Regions from separate parts of the Paraoerskovia marina genome, predicted to be linked through region 2. Evidence: riboswitches for the same ligand, from Rfam matches in the RefSeq annotation. Region 2 holds a riboswitch; each other region holds the start of a gene.
What was found. A riboswitch is a leader RNA that binds a small molecule or an ion and turns the genes downstream of it on or off. The one in region 2 is predicted to bind S-adenosylmethionine.
Positions count from the first base shown of each region.

Region 1: another riboswitch for S-adenosylmethionine. It lies ahead of BLU20_RS00030 (aminotransferase class V-fold PLP-dependent enzyme); the one in region 2 lies ahead of BLU20_RS02295 (hypothetical protein).
Region 3: another riboswitch for S-adenosylmethionine. It lies ahead of BLU20_RS13515 (rhodanese-like domain-containing protein); the one in region 2 lies ahead of BLU20_RS02295 (hypothetical protein).

Region 1 covers NZ_LT629776.1:3,105-7,865, reverse strand. Annotated here, with positions in the region: gene BLU20_RS00040 (O-succinylhomoserine sulfhydrylase) at 1-1,260, opposite strand, end outside; gene BLU20_RS00035 (rhodanese-like domain-containing protein) at 1,257-1,706, opposite strand; SAM riboswitch class I at 1,712-1,807, opposite strand; SAM riboswitch class IV at 1,920-2,035, shown strand; gene BLU20_RS00030 (aminotransferase class V-fold PLP-dependent enzyme) at 2,067-3,470, shown strand; gene BLU20_RS00025 (CsbD family protein) at 3,574-3,747, opposite strand; gene BLU20_RS00020 (MaoC family dehydratase) at 3,814-4,722, opposite strand; partial or broken gene BLU20_RS00015 (3-oxoacyl-ACP reductase) at 4,719-4,761, opposite strand, start outside.
Region 2 covers NZ_LT629776.1:479,502-484,262, reverse strand. Annotated here, with positions in the region: gene BLU20_RS02305 (DUF302 domain-containing protein) at 1-213, shown strand, start outside; gene BLU20_RS02300 (ATP-binding cassette domain-containing protein) at 300-2,678, shown strand; SAM riboswitch class IV at 2,974-3,090, shown strand; gene BLU20_RS02295 (hypothetical protein) at 3,101-3,805, shown strand; tRNA gene BLU20_RS02290 (tRNA-Leu) at 4,086-4,168, opposite strand; gene BLU20_RS02285 (FhaA domain-containing protein) at 4,414-4,761, shown strand, end outside.
Region 3 covers NZ_LT629776.1:2,975,845-2,980,605, reverse strand. Annotated here, with positions in the region: gene BLU20_RS13525 (LLM class flavin-dependent oxidoreductase) at 1-655, opposite strand, end outside; gene BLU20_RS13520 (O-succinylhomoserine sulfhydrylase) at 736-2,013, opposite strand; gene BLU20_RS13515 (rhodanese-like domain-containing protein) at 2,010-2,459, opposite strand; SAM riboswitch class I at 2,465-2,560, opposite strand; SAM riboswitch class IV at 2,673-2,788, shown strand; gene BLU20_RS13510 (aminotransferase class V-fold PLP-dependent enzyme) at 2,820-4,223, shown strand; gene BLU20_RS13505 (CsbD family protein) at 4,327-4,500, opposite strand; gene BLU20_RS13500 (MaoC family dehydratase) at 4,567-4,761, opposite strand, start outside.

The DNA.
Region 1 (4,761 bases), 480 kb from region 2:
CTGCTCGACGTCCTCGATCAGGTCCGCGGGGTCCTCGAGCCCGACCGAGAGACGAACCGTCGTCTCGGCGATTCCGACGGCCGCGCGGCCGTCCGGTCCGAGCTTGCGGTGCGTCGTCGTCGCCGGGTGCGTGATCAGGGACTTCGTGTCGCCGAGGTTGTTCGAGATGTCGACGACGCGGAGTGCGTCGAGGAACTGGAACGACCGCTTCTTCGCCGTCTCGGGGTCCGTGCCGGCGGGGACGTCCAGGTCGAAGGTGACGACCGTCCCGCCGCCGGTCTGCTGCGCGCGGGCCAGGTCGGCCTGCGGGTGTGAGTCGAGGAACGGGTAACGCACGGCCGCGATCCCGGGGAGCGACTCGAGCTGCTCGGCGAGCCGGTGAGCGGCGGCGTTCTGCGCGCGGACCCGGACGTCGAGGGTCTCGAGGCCCTTGAGCAGCGTCCAGGCGTTGAACGGCGACAGCGACGGGCCGGTGTTGCGGATCATCGTCTTCACGGGGCCGTCGATGTAGTCCGACGACCCGAGGATCGCCCCGCCGAGAACACGTCCCTGGCCGTCGATGTGCTTCGTCGCGGAGTACACCACGGCGTCGGCACCGAGCTCGAGCGGCTTCTGCATCAGCGGTGTCGCGAACACGTTGTCGAGGACGACGAGCGCACCCGCACGGTGCGCGAGGTCGCAGACCGCACGGACGTCGACGATGTCCTGCATCGGGTTGGACGGGGTCTCGAAGAAGACGACGTCCGCCGGCGTGGACAGCGCCTCCTCCCACTGGGAGAGGACGTGACCGTCGACGTAGTCGGTCTGCACACCCCAGCGCGCGAAGATCTCGTCGAAGATGACGAGGGTCGAGCCGAAGAGGGCGCGGGCCGCGACGATGCGCGATCCCTGGCCGACGATCGCCGCGAGCGACGTGAAGACGGCCGACATCCCCGTCGCCGTGGCGAAGCAGGCCTCGGCCCCCTCCATCAGGCGCATCCGCTCCTCGAACGTGTGCACCGTCGGGTTGCCGTACCGGGAGTAGATGAAGCGGTCGGCGTCGCCGGTGAACGCGGCCTCGGCCTCGGCGGCTGACTCGTAGGCGTAGCCCTGGGTGAGGAACAGCGCCTCGCTGGTCTCGCCGAACTCGGAGCGGCGGTGCCCGCCGCGCACGGCGAGCGTCGCCGGACGGGCGCTCGCGGGCAGAGGCCCGCGCGCACGGCCTCCGGGCACCTCGCCGGGGCCCGAGGGGCCCGCGACGGACCCGTAGGGCGCGCTCATGCGGAGGTCCACGTGGTGCTCGGCAGGCCGGCGACGCGCCACCCGTTCTGGTTGCGGACGCCGAGCGCGTCGGCGTCGCCCTCGAAGCCCTCGAGCACGTTGTACGCGGGGCCGAGACCGGCCGCGGTCGCGGCGGCGGCGGCACCGATCGAGCGGTTGCCCGACCGGCAGAGGAACACGAGGGTGCGCCCGTCGCCCGGCGTCACGCCGGCCTCGAGGATGGGGTCGAGGAAGTGCGGGTTCGGGCCGAGCTGGGTGACCCAGGGGGTGTACACGGTCTCCTTGTCGAGCGAGGAGACGTCGGCGACGCCGATCGTGCGCCACTCGCCCTCGGTGCGGACGTCGACGAGCACCGCACGCTCGTCGGTGGCGAGGATCTCCCACGCGTCCTGGGGGGTGATGTGACCGGCAAAGCCGTCGGCGGGTCGGATGTCCGGGGTGCTCATGAGCTCCTCCATCGGTCGTGGCGGTAGCACCCGCGCCCTGAGGGCCAGGGGGGTTGCTGCGGCGTCATCGTGCCAAGTCACTCAGCCGCTCTGGATGGTTGGAGGGATCGTACGTCACGGCGGACGGGCGTCAACACGCCGTCTCAGAATTGATGCCCACGATGCGAGATCGGCTTTTGACAGGCCCGGACCGGCTCGCCATTCTTGGAGGCAGGTCATGAGTGCCAGCGCGAAACCCCGGTTTGCTGGCCGGCAACCCTCCTCCCACGGTGGGGTGCCCCGGGTGACGACCCGGCCGTTCACCAGGTGGTGCGCGGCAAGCGTGGGACGCCGCGGCGTCCCGGATCTTGGAGGACTGCAGTGAGCGCACCAACTCTCGGGACCACGGTCTGTGACCACCTGGACCCCGTGCTCCCCGTCACCGGCGCCGAGACCCTCGTCCCGCGGGTCGGTGCCGCCCCGATCCGGTACGCCAACCTCGACGTCGCCGCCTCGGCCCCCGCCCTGGCGAGCGTCGCCGAGCGCGTCGCCGAGGTGCTGCCGCTGTACGCGAGCGTGCACCGCGGTGCGGGGTACCTCTCGCAGGTCTCGACCGCCCTGTACGAGGCCTCCCGGCGCACCATCGGCGACTTCGTCGGCGCACGGCCGGACGACGTCACGGTCGTCACGCGCAACACCACCGACTCGTTGAACCTGCTCGCCGGCTGCGTCCCCGCGGGGCCCGACGGCCTGCCGGGTCGGGTCCTGGTGCTCGACCTCGAGCACCACGCCAACCTGCTGCCCTGGCAGCGCGGGAGCGCGACGGTGCTGACCGCCGCACCGACGGTCTCCGGCACGCTCGCGGCCCTGCGCGCCGAGCTCGCGCGGACCCCCTACGTCCTGCTCGCCGTCACCGCGGCGTCGAACGTCACGGGGGAGTCTCTGCCCCTCGCGGACGTCGTCAAGATCGCGCACGACGCCGGAGCCCGGGTCGTCCTCGACGGCGCCCAGCTGGTCCCGCACCGCAGGGTCTCGCTCGCCCGGAGCGGCGCCGACTGGATCGCGTTCTCCGGCCACAAGACCTATGCGCCGTTCGGCGCGGGCGCGCTCGTCGGCCGCCGCGACTGGCTCGACTCGGGCACGCCCTACCTGGCCGGTGGCGGGGCCGTGCGTCAGGTCGGGCTCGACGAGACCCGGTGGCAGTCCGCACCGGCCCGCCACGAGGCAGGGTCGCCCAACGTCATCGGCGCCGTGGCGCTCGCGGCGGCCTGCGACGCGCTCGCGGCGGTCGACCCGGCCGAGCTCGCCGAGCACGAGGCCGTGCTGCGACGGCGCCTCGTCGACGGCCTGTCGGCGATCGAGGGGGTCGAGGTCGTCAGCCTCTGGCCCGACGCCGAGGACCCGGTCGGTGTCGTGACGTTCGCCGTCGAGGGGCACGACCCAGGCTTCGTGGCCGCCTACCTCTCGGCCGAGCACGGCATCGGTGTGCGTGACGGACGGTTCTGCGCCCACCCGCTGCTCTCACGGCTCGGGCTGACCGGCGGGGCCATTCGCGCCTCGGTCGGTGTCGGTACCGCGGGTGAGGAGGTCGAGCGCCTGATCCGTGCCCTCGAGACGTTCGTCGCCCAGGGCACGCAGGTGGAGTACACCGTCGTGGACGGCTGCTGGACCGTCGTCGACGACCCTCGTCCCGTGCCCGCCGGCTCCGGGCTCTCCGGTCTCTTCGCCACGGCAGCGGCCGGCTTCGTCGCCGAGTCCGCCGGATGCGGCCCGCTGCCGGAGTAGCCGCGAGCGGCGAGACGACGGTCCGGCGCCGCCCGGCCTCGCACCCTCACCTGGCAGCACGACGGCCCCCACCCGCAGCGGGTGGGGGCCGTCGTGGTCAGCGTCAGTGCTTGAAGGCGTCCTTGGCCTTCTCGCCTGCCTGCTTGACGTCGGAGGAGGCCTGGTCGGCCTTGCCCTCGGCCTCAAGACGCTCGTTGTCGGACGCCTTGCCGGCGCCCTCCTTGATCTTGCCCTGAGCGTCTTCTGCTGCGTTCGAGATCTTGTCGCCGATACCCATGTGCTGCTCCTTTCGTCGGTGAGACCGACCGTAAGGAGGTCGTACGGAACTCGCACGCCGAGACCGTCAGCGTGGTGTCACCGACCCGTTGAGGTGCAGCAGACGCTTGCGCGCATTCCATCCGGTGATGGACCACACGCCCTCGGTGCCCGGCCGGACGGAGACGTCCACGACGCCGGGCAGCACGACCGGACGGGCGAACTGCACGTCCCAGTCGTAGGCGTCGCCCCGCGCCGGCCCGACCTGCGCCAGGGCGCGCGCCGCCGTGTACATGCCGTGGGCGATGGTGCGGGGAAACCCGAAGGCCTTGGCGCCGAGCACCGAGACGTGGATGGGGTTCCGGTCGCCCGAGACCGTCGCGTACGCCTTGCCGACCCGGGCGTCGAGCCGCCACCGTGCCGTGGGGAGCGGCGGGACGAACTCGGGTCGCTCCGTCTCCTCGGGAGCCGGGGCGAGGTGGACACCCTTGGCCAGGTACGTCGAGACGCCCGTGTACGCGGGGGAGTCGTCCCCGATGACCGTCACGTCGGTGACCAGGTCGACCTGGGTCCCGCGACGGTGACCGCGCAGGCCCTCCGCCCGGGCCGTCACCGTCACCGACTCGCCGAGCTCGACGGGACGGAAAAGGCTGACGTGGTTCTCGACGTGGACCATGCCGAGCAGCGGCAGAGGGAACTCGGGCCGCACCATCAGGGCCGTCGCGAGCGGGAACCCGAGCACGTGAAGGAACCCGGCAGGCATCGTCTCGCTCGGGCGCTCGCCGACCAGCCGCTCGTACTCGGCCAGGCGGCGCGCGACGTCGTCGCCCGAAGTGGAGACCTCGGCCACCCGCAGCGTGGTGTCCGGCAGCGTGGTGGTCTGCGGCGCGTCCGACCCGGGCAGCACGCGCCGCGCCGCGGCGACGCCCGAGCCGGACGCGCCACGGACGAACGACCCGCCGAGCGGTGGGATCTGCCCGAGCTCCTCGACGGTCACTGGCCCACCAGGTTCTGCCCGCACACGCGGAGCACCTGG
Region 2 (4,761 bases):
CTCGCCCACCGCGCGCTGCAGGCCGACCCGTCGGTCGGCACCCTCCTGCCGTGCAACGTCGTCGTCCGGGCCGACGGCGGGACGACGGTGGTCGAAGCCGTGGACCCGCACGCGATGATGTCCGTCGCGGACGACGACGAGCTCCGCACGGTCGCCGAAGACGCCGAGCAGCGCCTCCGGGCCGCGCTCGACTCGATCCACACGCCGAGATAGCCCCGGGGCCGCTTCCGCTCGTCAACCCCGCGACGTCGGACGACAATGGCAGCGACTCGCCGCACCTCGCCGACCAGGGAGTAACCATGCCGACCCCGCACCCCGCCGACGCGCACGACCTCATCCGGGTCAGCGGCGCACGTGTCAACAACCTGCGGGACGTCAGCGTCGAGCTGCCCAAGCGACGGCTGACCGCGTTCACCGGGGTGTCGGGCTCCGGCAAGAGCTCGCTCGTGTTCGGCACCATCGCCGCCGAGTCCCAGCGGATGATCAACGAGACCTACTCCGCGTTCCTGCAGGGCTTCATGCCCACCCAGGCGCGCCCCGACGTCGACGTGCTGGACGGGCTGACCACCGCGATCGTCGTCGACCAGGAGCGCCTGGGGGCCAACTCGCGGTCCACGGTCGGCACCGTCACGGACGTGAACGCGATGCTGCGGATCGTCTTCAGCCGCCTCGGCGACCCCCAGATCGGCTCGCCGCAGGCGTTCTCGTTCAACGTCGCCTCCATCAGCGGCGCCGGGGCCGTGACCTTCGAGAAGGGCGGCAAGACCGAGAAGGAGCGGCGGTCTTTCTCGATCACCGGAGGGCAGTGCCCCCGCTGCGAGGGCATGGGGACGGTCACCGACCTGGACCTCACCCAGCTGTACGACGACGAGAAGTCACTGGCCGACGGCGCCATCACCGTCCCGGGATACACGGCCGGCGGGTGGAACATGCGCCTGTACCGCGAGTCGGGGTTCGTCGACCCGGAGAAGCCGATCCGGGAGTACACGGACCAGGAGCTCGCGGACTTCCTGCACCACGAGCCCGTGCGGATGAAGATCGCCGGCATCAACATGACCTACGAGGGCCTGATCCCGCGCATCCAGAAGTCGATGCTCAGCAAGGACCGCGAGGCCATGCAGCCGCACATCCGGGCGTTCGTCGACCGTGCCGTCACGTTCACCGACTGCCCCGAGTGCGACGGGACGCGCCTGAACGCCGGGGCGCGGTCGTCGAAGATCCGCGGCAAGAACATCGCCGACCTCTGCTCGATGCAGATCAGCGACCTCGCCACCTGGATGGACGACCTCGCGGAGCCGTCGCTCGGACCGCTGATCGAGGCGCTGCGCGCGACGCTCGCGTCGTTCGTGACCATCGGCCTCGGGTACCTGAGCCTGGACCGCCCGTCGGGGACGCTCTCGGGCGGCGAGGCGCAGCGCGTGAAGATGATCCGCCACCTCGAGTCGTCGCTCACCGACGTCACATACGTCTTCGACGAACCGTCGATCGGCCTGCACCCGCACGACATCGACCGGATGAACACCCTCCTGCTCCAGCTCCGCGACAAGGGAAATACCGTGCTCGTCGTCGAGCACAAGCCCGAGATGATCGCGATCGCGGACCACGTCGTCGACCTCGGCCCGCGCGCCGGGACCGCCGGCGGCGAGATCTGCTTCGAGGGCACCGTCGACGGGCTGCGCGGCTCCGACACCCTCACCGGCCACCACCTCGACGACCGGGCCTCGGTGAAGGACGCTGTCCGCACGCCGTCGGGCACCCTCGAGATCCGCGGCGCCTCGATGCACAACCTCCAGGACGTCGACGTCGACGTGCCGCTCGGCGTGCTCGTCGTCGTCACCGGCGTCTCCGGGTCCGGCAAGAGCTCGCTGATCCACGGGTCGATCCCGTCAGGCGCCGACGTCGTGTCGGTCGGCCAGGACCCCATCCGCGGGTCGCGGCGCTCCAACCCCGCGACGTACACCAACCTGCTCGACCCCATCCGCAAGGCCTTCGCCAAGGCCAACGGCGTGAAGCCCGGTCTCTTCAGCGCCAACTCCGACGGCGCCTGCCCCACCTGCAACGGCGCCGGCGTGATCTACACCGACCTCGGGGTGATGGCCAGCGTCGAGACCGTCTGCGAGGAGTGCGAGGGCCGACGCTTCCAGGCCTCCGTCCTCGAGTACACCCTCGGCGACGACGACTCCGCGGGCGGCGCCAAGAACATCAGCGAGGTCCTCGAGCTCTCCGTCGCCGAGGCCTCCGAGTTCTTCAGCACCGGGGCCTCGCGCGTCCCCGCCGCCGCGAAGATCCTCGGCCACCTCTCCGACGTCGGGCTCGGGTACGTCAAGCTCGGCCAGCCCCTGACCACCCTCTCCGGCGGCGAGCGCCAGCGGCTCAAGCTCGCCACCCACATGGGCGAGAAGGGCGGCACCTACATCCTCGACGAGCCGACGACGGGCCTGCACCTCGCCGACGTCGAGCACCTGCTCTGGCTGCTCGACCGGCTGGTCGACTCCGGCAAGTCCGTGATCGTGATCGAGCACCACCAGGCCGTCATGGCGCACGCCGACTGGATCATCGACCTCGGCCCCGGCGCCGGGCACGACGGCGGTCGCGTCGTCTTCGAGGGCACGCCGGCCGACCTCGTGGCCGCCCGGGCCGGGCTCACCGGGGAACACTTGGCGGACTACGTCGTCTGACGTTGGTCGAGCCTGTTGGTCGAGCCTGTTGGTCGAGCCTGTTGGTCGAGCCTGTCGAGACCCCTGCCGGTCGAGCCTGTCGAGACCCGTAGACCGAGACCCGGTTTCGACAAGCTCAACCTCCGTCGGTCGAGCCTGTCGGTCGAGCCTGTCGAGACCCCCCGCCGGTCGAGCCTGTCGAGACCCGTAGCCCGAGACCCGGTTTCGACAAGCTCAACCCCCGTCGGTCGAGCCTGTCGAGACCCGCTTGTCCCGGTTTGCACCACCCGCCATCCGCCGCTATCGTCCTGCCCCAGGTCAAGAGCGACCAGCGATACGCCCTCCGCGTGCTGGTCCGGCAACCGCGCCACCCCGCGCACGGTGCCCCAGGAGGAAGACCGGCCCGCCACGACCGTGGCGGGAAGGAGCGAAGGGAGCCACGGATGGTGGAGAAGTACTACCTGCGGATCGACGGAATCCTTGAACACGAGCCGGGTGCGCGTCGTCGCGAGAGGGCACGACGAACGGGCGTGACGCTCATCGAGCACGGCATGCTCTGCACGGCCTGCATGGTCGGCTCGTGGGGCCGGACCGAGCTCAGCCGGAACCGAACGCTATGCAACGTCTGCCACCACTTCGCGCACCATCTGGCCACCGCGGCCGCGACGTCCCCCGCGGACCGGCAGACCATCCTTCACCGGCTGATCGGCCCGTCCGTGAGAGACGATTCTGGCGTGGCTGCCGCGCGCGCCCACCTCAAGGCCCGGGTGCACGGCGTCTTCGACGAGGCGGTGCTGCAGGGCGTCCCGATCGTCGAGCGTCCGACCCGTAGCGGGCCGACGACGCCGGCGATCGGCGTCCGAGACCTACGCCGGAGCGGTCTCGTCTCGGACGCGATGGAGCAGCGAGTACAGCGCTACGCCGACTGGCTCGAGGCACTCGAGCCGACAGACCATGCCGTGCACGCCGAGGCGCTCTCCGCCGTCGCGGGTCTGGGCGCGATGCTGCGTCGTTGGGACAGTGACCAAGAGTTGAAGAACGCCCGACGCCGGTTCCGGGAGTCGCTGAAGCGGCTGTCCGCCGCCTCTCGGAGCGTCGGGGCCGATCTGATCGGCCTGGTCCAGGCGCACCGTCTGCGCTTCCGCTGACGGCAGGTCTCGACAGGCTCGACCGACGGCGGTTGAGCTCGACCGACGGCGGTTGAGCTTGTCGAAACCCGGTCTCGACAGGCTCGACCAACGGAGGTTGAGCTCGACCTGCGGAGGTTGAGCTTGTCGAAACCCGGTCTCGACAGGCTCGACCGACGGTGGTTGAGCTCGACCTGCGGCGCTGGTCCCAACCGGCCGCCCCAGAAACGACGAAAGTCCCGATCCGGTCGACCCGGTCGGGACTTTCATCGTTGCGATCTCCCGGAGGAGACCGACTCTGTGCGCGAGGGGGGACTTGAACCCCCACGCCCTTTCGGACACTAGCACCTGAAGCTAGCGCGTCTACCATTCCGCCACTCGCGCGCGCTGAAGGAGATTAGCACGCAGCGGGCCTGATCCTTGAATCGAGCCCGGCGGGGCGGCCGGTGCGTGCGACAAATAGGACAGCCCGGTGCGCGTGCGCAGAACCTTCACCACACCGTGTCTCGCTCGTGTCGCACCGAGAGGGCCAATGATCGCTCTCGTCGTTACGATCAGTGGGACCGCGCCCGCACCGGGTGGGCGCGGCTGTGGCGTCGTCGCCGTGTGCGTCGACGGGAGGAGGTGGCATGGGCGTCCTAGATCGTTTCGAGCGCGGCGTCGAACGCGCCGTCAACAGCGCTTTCTCGCGTGGGCGTACCGAGGTCAAGCCGGTCGAGCTGGCGAGCGCGCTGCGCCGCGAGGTCGACGATCGTGCCGCCGTCGTGGGCCGCGACAGGACGGTCGTGCCCAACGAGTACACGATCAACCTGTCGGAGGACGACTACACGCAGATCGACGGCTGGGGCGCGGAGACGCTCGCCGACGAGCTTGCCACCAACGTCACGGAGTACGCCGCCTCGCAGCACTATGCGTTCGTCGGGCCGGTGAGCGTGACGTTCGAGCAGAACACGGAGCTCGAGCCCGGCCGCTTCACC
Region 3 (4,761 bases), 490 kb from region 2:
GCCGGTAGTTCTCGCGGTAGAGGCGGAGCGCGCCGTCGATGCCCTGGCCCGAGAAGTGCGACGCGAACGCGTAGGGCAGTCCCTGCTCGGCGGCCAGACGAGCCGAGTAGTCGCTCGACCCGAGCAGCCAGACCGTCGGTGCGCTCGTCGCGGCCGGGGTCGCGCGCACGTGGTAGTCCTTGCCGTCGCCCAGGCGGAGGCTCGCGCCGTCGGGCGAGGTGAGGGCGAGGATCTGGTCGACGTGCTCAGGGAACTTCTCGACGTCCGACGTCGGCCCGGTGGCCCGCAGCAGGTACGTCACCACGGGGTCGGAGCCTGGTGCCCGCCCGATGCCGAGGTCAATCCGCCCGGGGGCGATCGCCTCCAGGGCCGCGAACTGTTCGGCGACCACCAGCGGGGAGTGGTTCGGCAGCATGACGCCGCCCGAGCCGACGCGGATGCGCTCGGTGCGCGAGGCGGCCGCGGCAATCATCACCGGGGGCGTCGACGCCGCCACAGCCGGCATGTTGTGGTGCTCGGCGAACCAGTAGCGCTCGAACCCGAGACGGTCGGCGAGCTGGACGAGCGACAGCGAGGCGTGGATCGCCTCCGCGCTGGACTGGCCCGTGCGGACGGGGACGAGGTCGAGGACGGAGAGGCGCGGCGTGGTAGTCATCGCCGGGTACAACGCCGCGTCCGGCACCGATGTTCCGTCTCGTCCGTCACGTTCGCGCGGCCCCCGGGGCGGCGATCGCGTCAGCCCGCGGCGAGCGCCTGCTCGACGTCCTCGATCAGGTCCGCGGGGTCCTCGAGCCCGACCGAGAGACGAACCGTCGTCTCGGCGATTCCGACGGCCGCGCGGCCGTCCGGTCCGAGCTTGCGGTGCGTCGTCGTCGCCGGGTGCGTGATCAGGGACTTCGTGTCGCCGAGGTTGTTCGAGATGTCGACGACGCGGAGTGCGTCGAGGAACTGGAACGACCGCTTCTTCGCCGTCTCGGGGTCCGTGCCGGCGGGGACGTCCAGGTCGAAGGTGACGACCGTCCCGCCGCCGGTCTGCTGCGCGCGGGCCAGGTCGGCCTGCGGGTGTGAGTCGAGGAACGGGTAACGCACGGCCGCGATCCCGGGGAGCGACTCGAGCTGCTCGGCGAGCCGGTGAGCGGCGGCGTTCTGCGCGCGGACCCGGACGTCGAGGGTCTCGAGGCCCTTGAGCAGCGTCCAGGCGTTGAACGGCGACAGCGACGGGCCGGTGTTGCGGATCATCGTCTTCACGGGGCCGTCGATGTAGTCCGACGACCCGAGGATCGCCCCGCCGAGAACACGTCCCTGGCCGTCGATGTGCTTCGTCGCGGAGTACACCACGGCGTCGGCACCGAGCTCGAGCGGCTTCTGCATCAGCGGTGTCGCGAACACGTTGTCGAGGACGACGAGCGCACCCGCACGGTGCGCGAGGTCGCAGACCGCACGGACGTCGACGATGTCCTGCATCGGGTTGGACGGGGTCTCGAAGAAGACGACGTCCGCCGGCGTGGACAGCGCCTCCTCCCACTGGGAGAGGACGTGACCGTCGACGTAGTCGGTCTGCACACCCCAGCGCGCGAAGATCTCGTCGAAGATGACGAGGGTCGAGCCGAAGAGGGCGCGGGCCGCGACGATGCGCGATCCCTGGCCGACGATCGCCGCGAGCGACGTGAAGACGGCCGACATCCCCGTCGCCGTGGCGAAGCAGGCCTCGGCCCCCTCCATCAGGCGCATCCGCTCCTCGAACGTGTGCACCGTCGGGTTGCCGTACCGGGAGTAGATGAAGCGGTCGGCGTCGCCGGTGAACGCGGCCTCGGCCTCGGCGGCTGACTCGTAGGCGTAGCCCTGGGTGAGGAACAGCGCCTCGCTGGTCTCGCCGAACTCGGAGCGGCGGTGCCCGCCGCGCACGGCGAGCGTCGCCGGACGGGCGCTCGCGGGCAGAGGCCCGCGCGCACGGCCTCCGGGCACCTCGCCGGGGCCCGAGGGGCCCGCGACGGACCCGTAGGGCGCGCTCATGCGGAGGTCCACGTGGTGCTCGGCAGGCCGGCGACGCGCCACCCGTTCTGGTTGCGGACGCCGAGCGCGTCGGCGTCGCCCTCGAAGCCCTCGAGCACGTTGTACGCGGGGCCGAGACCGGCCGCGGTCGCGGCGGCGGCGGCACCGATCGAGCGGTTGCCCGACCGGCAGAGGAACACGAGGGTGCGCCCGTCGCCCGGCGTCACGCCGGCCTCGAGGATGGGGTCGAGGAAGTGCGGGTTCGGGCCGAGCTGGGTGACCCAGGGGGTGTACACGGTCTCCTTGTCGAGCGAGGAGACGTCGGCGACGCCGATCGTGCGCCACTCGCCCTCGGTGCGGACGTCGACGAGCACCGCACGCTCGTCGGTGGCGAGGATCTCCCACGCGTCCTGGGGGGTGATGTGACCGGCAAAGCCGTCGGCGGGTCGGATGTCCGGGGTGCTCATGAGCTCCTCCATCGGTCGTGGCGGTAGCACCCGCGCCCTGAGGGCCAGGGGGGTTGCTGCGGCGTCATCGTGCCAAGTCACTCAGCCGCTCTGGATGGTTGGAGGGATCGTACGTCACGGCGGACGGGCGTCAACACGCCGTCTCAGAATTGATGCCCACGATGCGAGATCGGCTTTTGACAGGCCCGGACCGGCTCGCCATTCTTGGAGGCAGGTCATGAGTGCCAGCGCGAAACCCCGGTTTGCTGGCCGGCAACCCTCCTCCCACGGTGGGGTGCCCCGGGTGACGACCCGGCCGTTCACCAGGTGGTGCGCGGCAAGCGTGGGACGCCGCGGCGTCCCGGATCTTGGAGGACTGCAGTGAGCGCACCAACTCTCGGGACCACGGTCTGTGACCACCTGGACCCCGTGCTCCCCGTCACCGGCGCCGAGACCCTCGTCCCGCGGGTCGGTGCCGCCCCGATCCGGTACGCCAACCTCGACGTCGCCGCCTCGGCCCCCGCCCTGGCGAGCGTCGCCGAGCGCGTCGCCGAGGTGCTGCCGCTGTACGCGAGCGTGCACCGCGGTGCGGGGTACCTCTCGCAGGTCTCGACCGCCCTGTACGAGGCCTCCCGGCGCACCATCGGCGACTTCGTCGGCGCACGGCCGGACGACGTCACGGTCGTCACGCGCAACACCACCGACTCGTTGAACCTGCTCGCCGGCTGCGTCCCCGCGGGGCCCGACGGCCTGCCGGGTCGGGTCCTGGTGCTCGACCTCGAGCACCACGCCAACCTGCTGCCCTGGCAGCGCGGGAGCGCGACGGTGCTGACCGCCGCACCGACGGTCTCCGGCACGCTCGCGGCCCTGCGCGCCGAGCTCGCGCGGACCCCCTACGTCCTGCTCGCCGTCACCGCGGCGTCGAACGTCACGGGGGAGTCTCTGCCCCTCGCGGACGTCGTCAAGATCGCGCACGACGCCGGAGCCCGGGTCGTCCTCGACGGCGCCCAGCTGGTCCCGCACCGCAGGGTCTCGCTCGCCCGGAGCGGCGCCGACTGGATCGCGTTCTCCGGCCACAAGACCTATGCGCCGTTCGGCGCGGGCGCGCTCGTCGGCCGCCGCGACTGGCTCGACTCGGGCACGCCCTACCTGGCCGGTGGCGGGGCCGTGCGTCAGGTCGGGCTCGACGAGACCCGGTGGCAGTCCGCACCGGCCCGCCACGAGGCAGGGTCGCCCAACGTCATCGGCGCCGTGGCGCTCGCGGCGGCCTGCGACGCGCTCGCGGCGGTCGACCCGGCCGAGCTCGCCGAGCACGAGGCCGTGCTGCGACGGCGCCTCGTCGACGGCCTGTCGGCGATCGAGGGGGTCGAGGTCGTCAGCCTCTGGCCCGACGCCGAGGACCCGGTCGGTGTCGTGACGTTCGCCGTCGAGGGGCACGACCCAGGCTTCGTGGCCGCCTACCTCTCGGCCGAGCACGGCATCGGTGTGCGTGACGGACGGTTCTGCGCCCACCCGCTGCTCTCACGGCTCGGGCTGACCGGCGGGGCCATTCGCGCCTCGGTCGGTGTCGGTACCGCGGGTGAGGAGGTCGAGCGCCTGATCCGTGCCCTCGAGACGTTCGTCGCCCAGGGCACGCAGGTGGAGTACACCGTCGTGGACGGCTGCTGGACCGTCGTCGACGACCCTCGTCCCGTGCCCGCCGGCTCCGGGCTCTCCGGTCTCTTCGCCACGGCAGCGGCCGGCTTCGTCGCCGAGTCCGCCGGATGCGGCCCGCTGCCGGAGTAGCCGCGAGCGGCGAGACGACGGTCCGGCGCCGCCCGGCCTCGCACCCTCACCTGGCAGCACGACGGCCCCCACCCGCAGCGGGTGGGGGCCGTCGTGGTCAGCGTCAGTGCTTGAAGGCGTCCTTGGCCTTCTCGCCTGCCTGCTTGACGTCGGAGGAGGCCTGGTCGGCCTTGCCCTCGGCCTCAAGACGCTCGTTGTCGGACGCCTTGCCGGCGCCCTCCTTGATCTTGCCCTGAGCGTCTTCTGCTGCGTTCGAGATCTTGTCGCCGATACCCATGTGCTGCTCCTTTCGTCGGTGAGACCGACCGTAAGGAGGTCGTACGGAACTCGCACGCCGAGACCGTCAGCGTGGTGTCACCGACCCGTTGAGGTGCAGCAGACGCTTGCGCGCATTCCATCCGGTGATGGACCACACGCCCTCGGTGCCCGGCCGGACGGAGACGTCCACGACGCCGGGCAGCACGACCGGACGGGCGAACTGCACGTCCCAGTCGTAGGCGTCGCCCCGCGCCGGCCCGACCTGCGCCAGGGCGCGCGC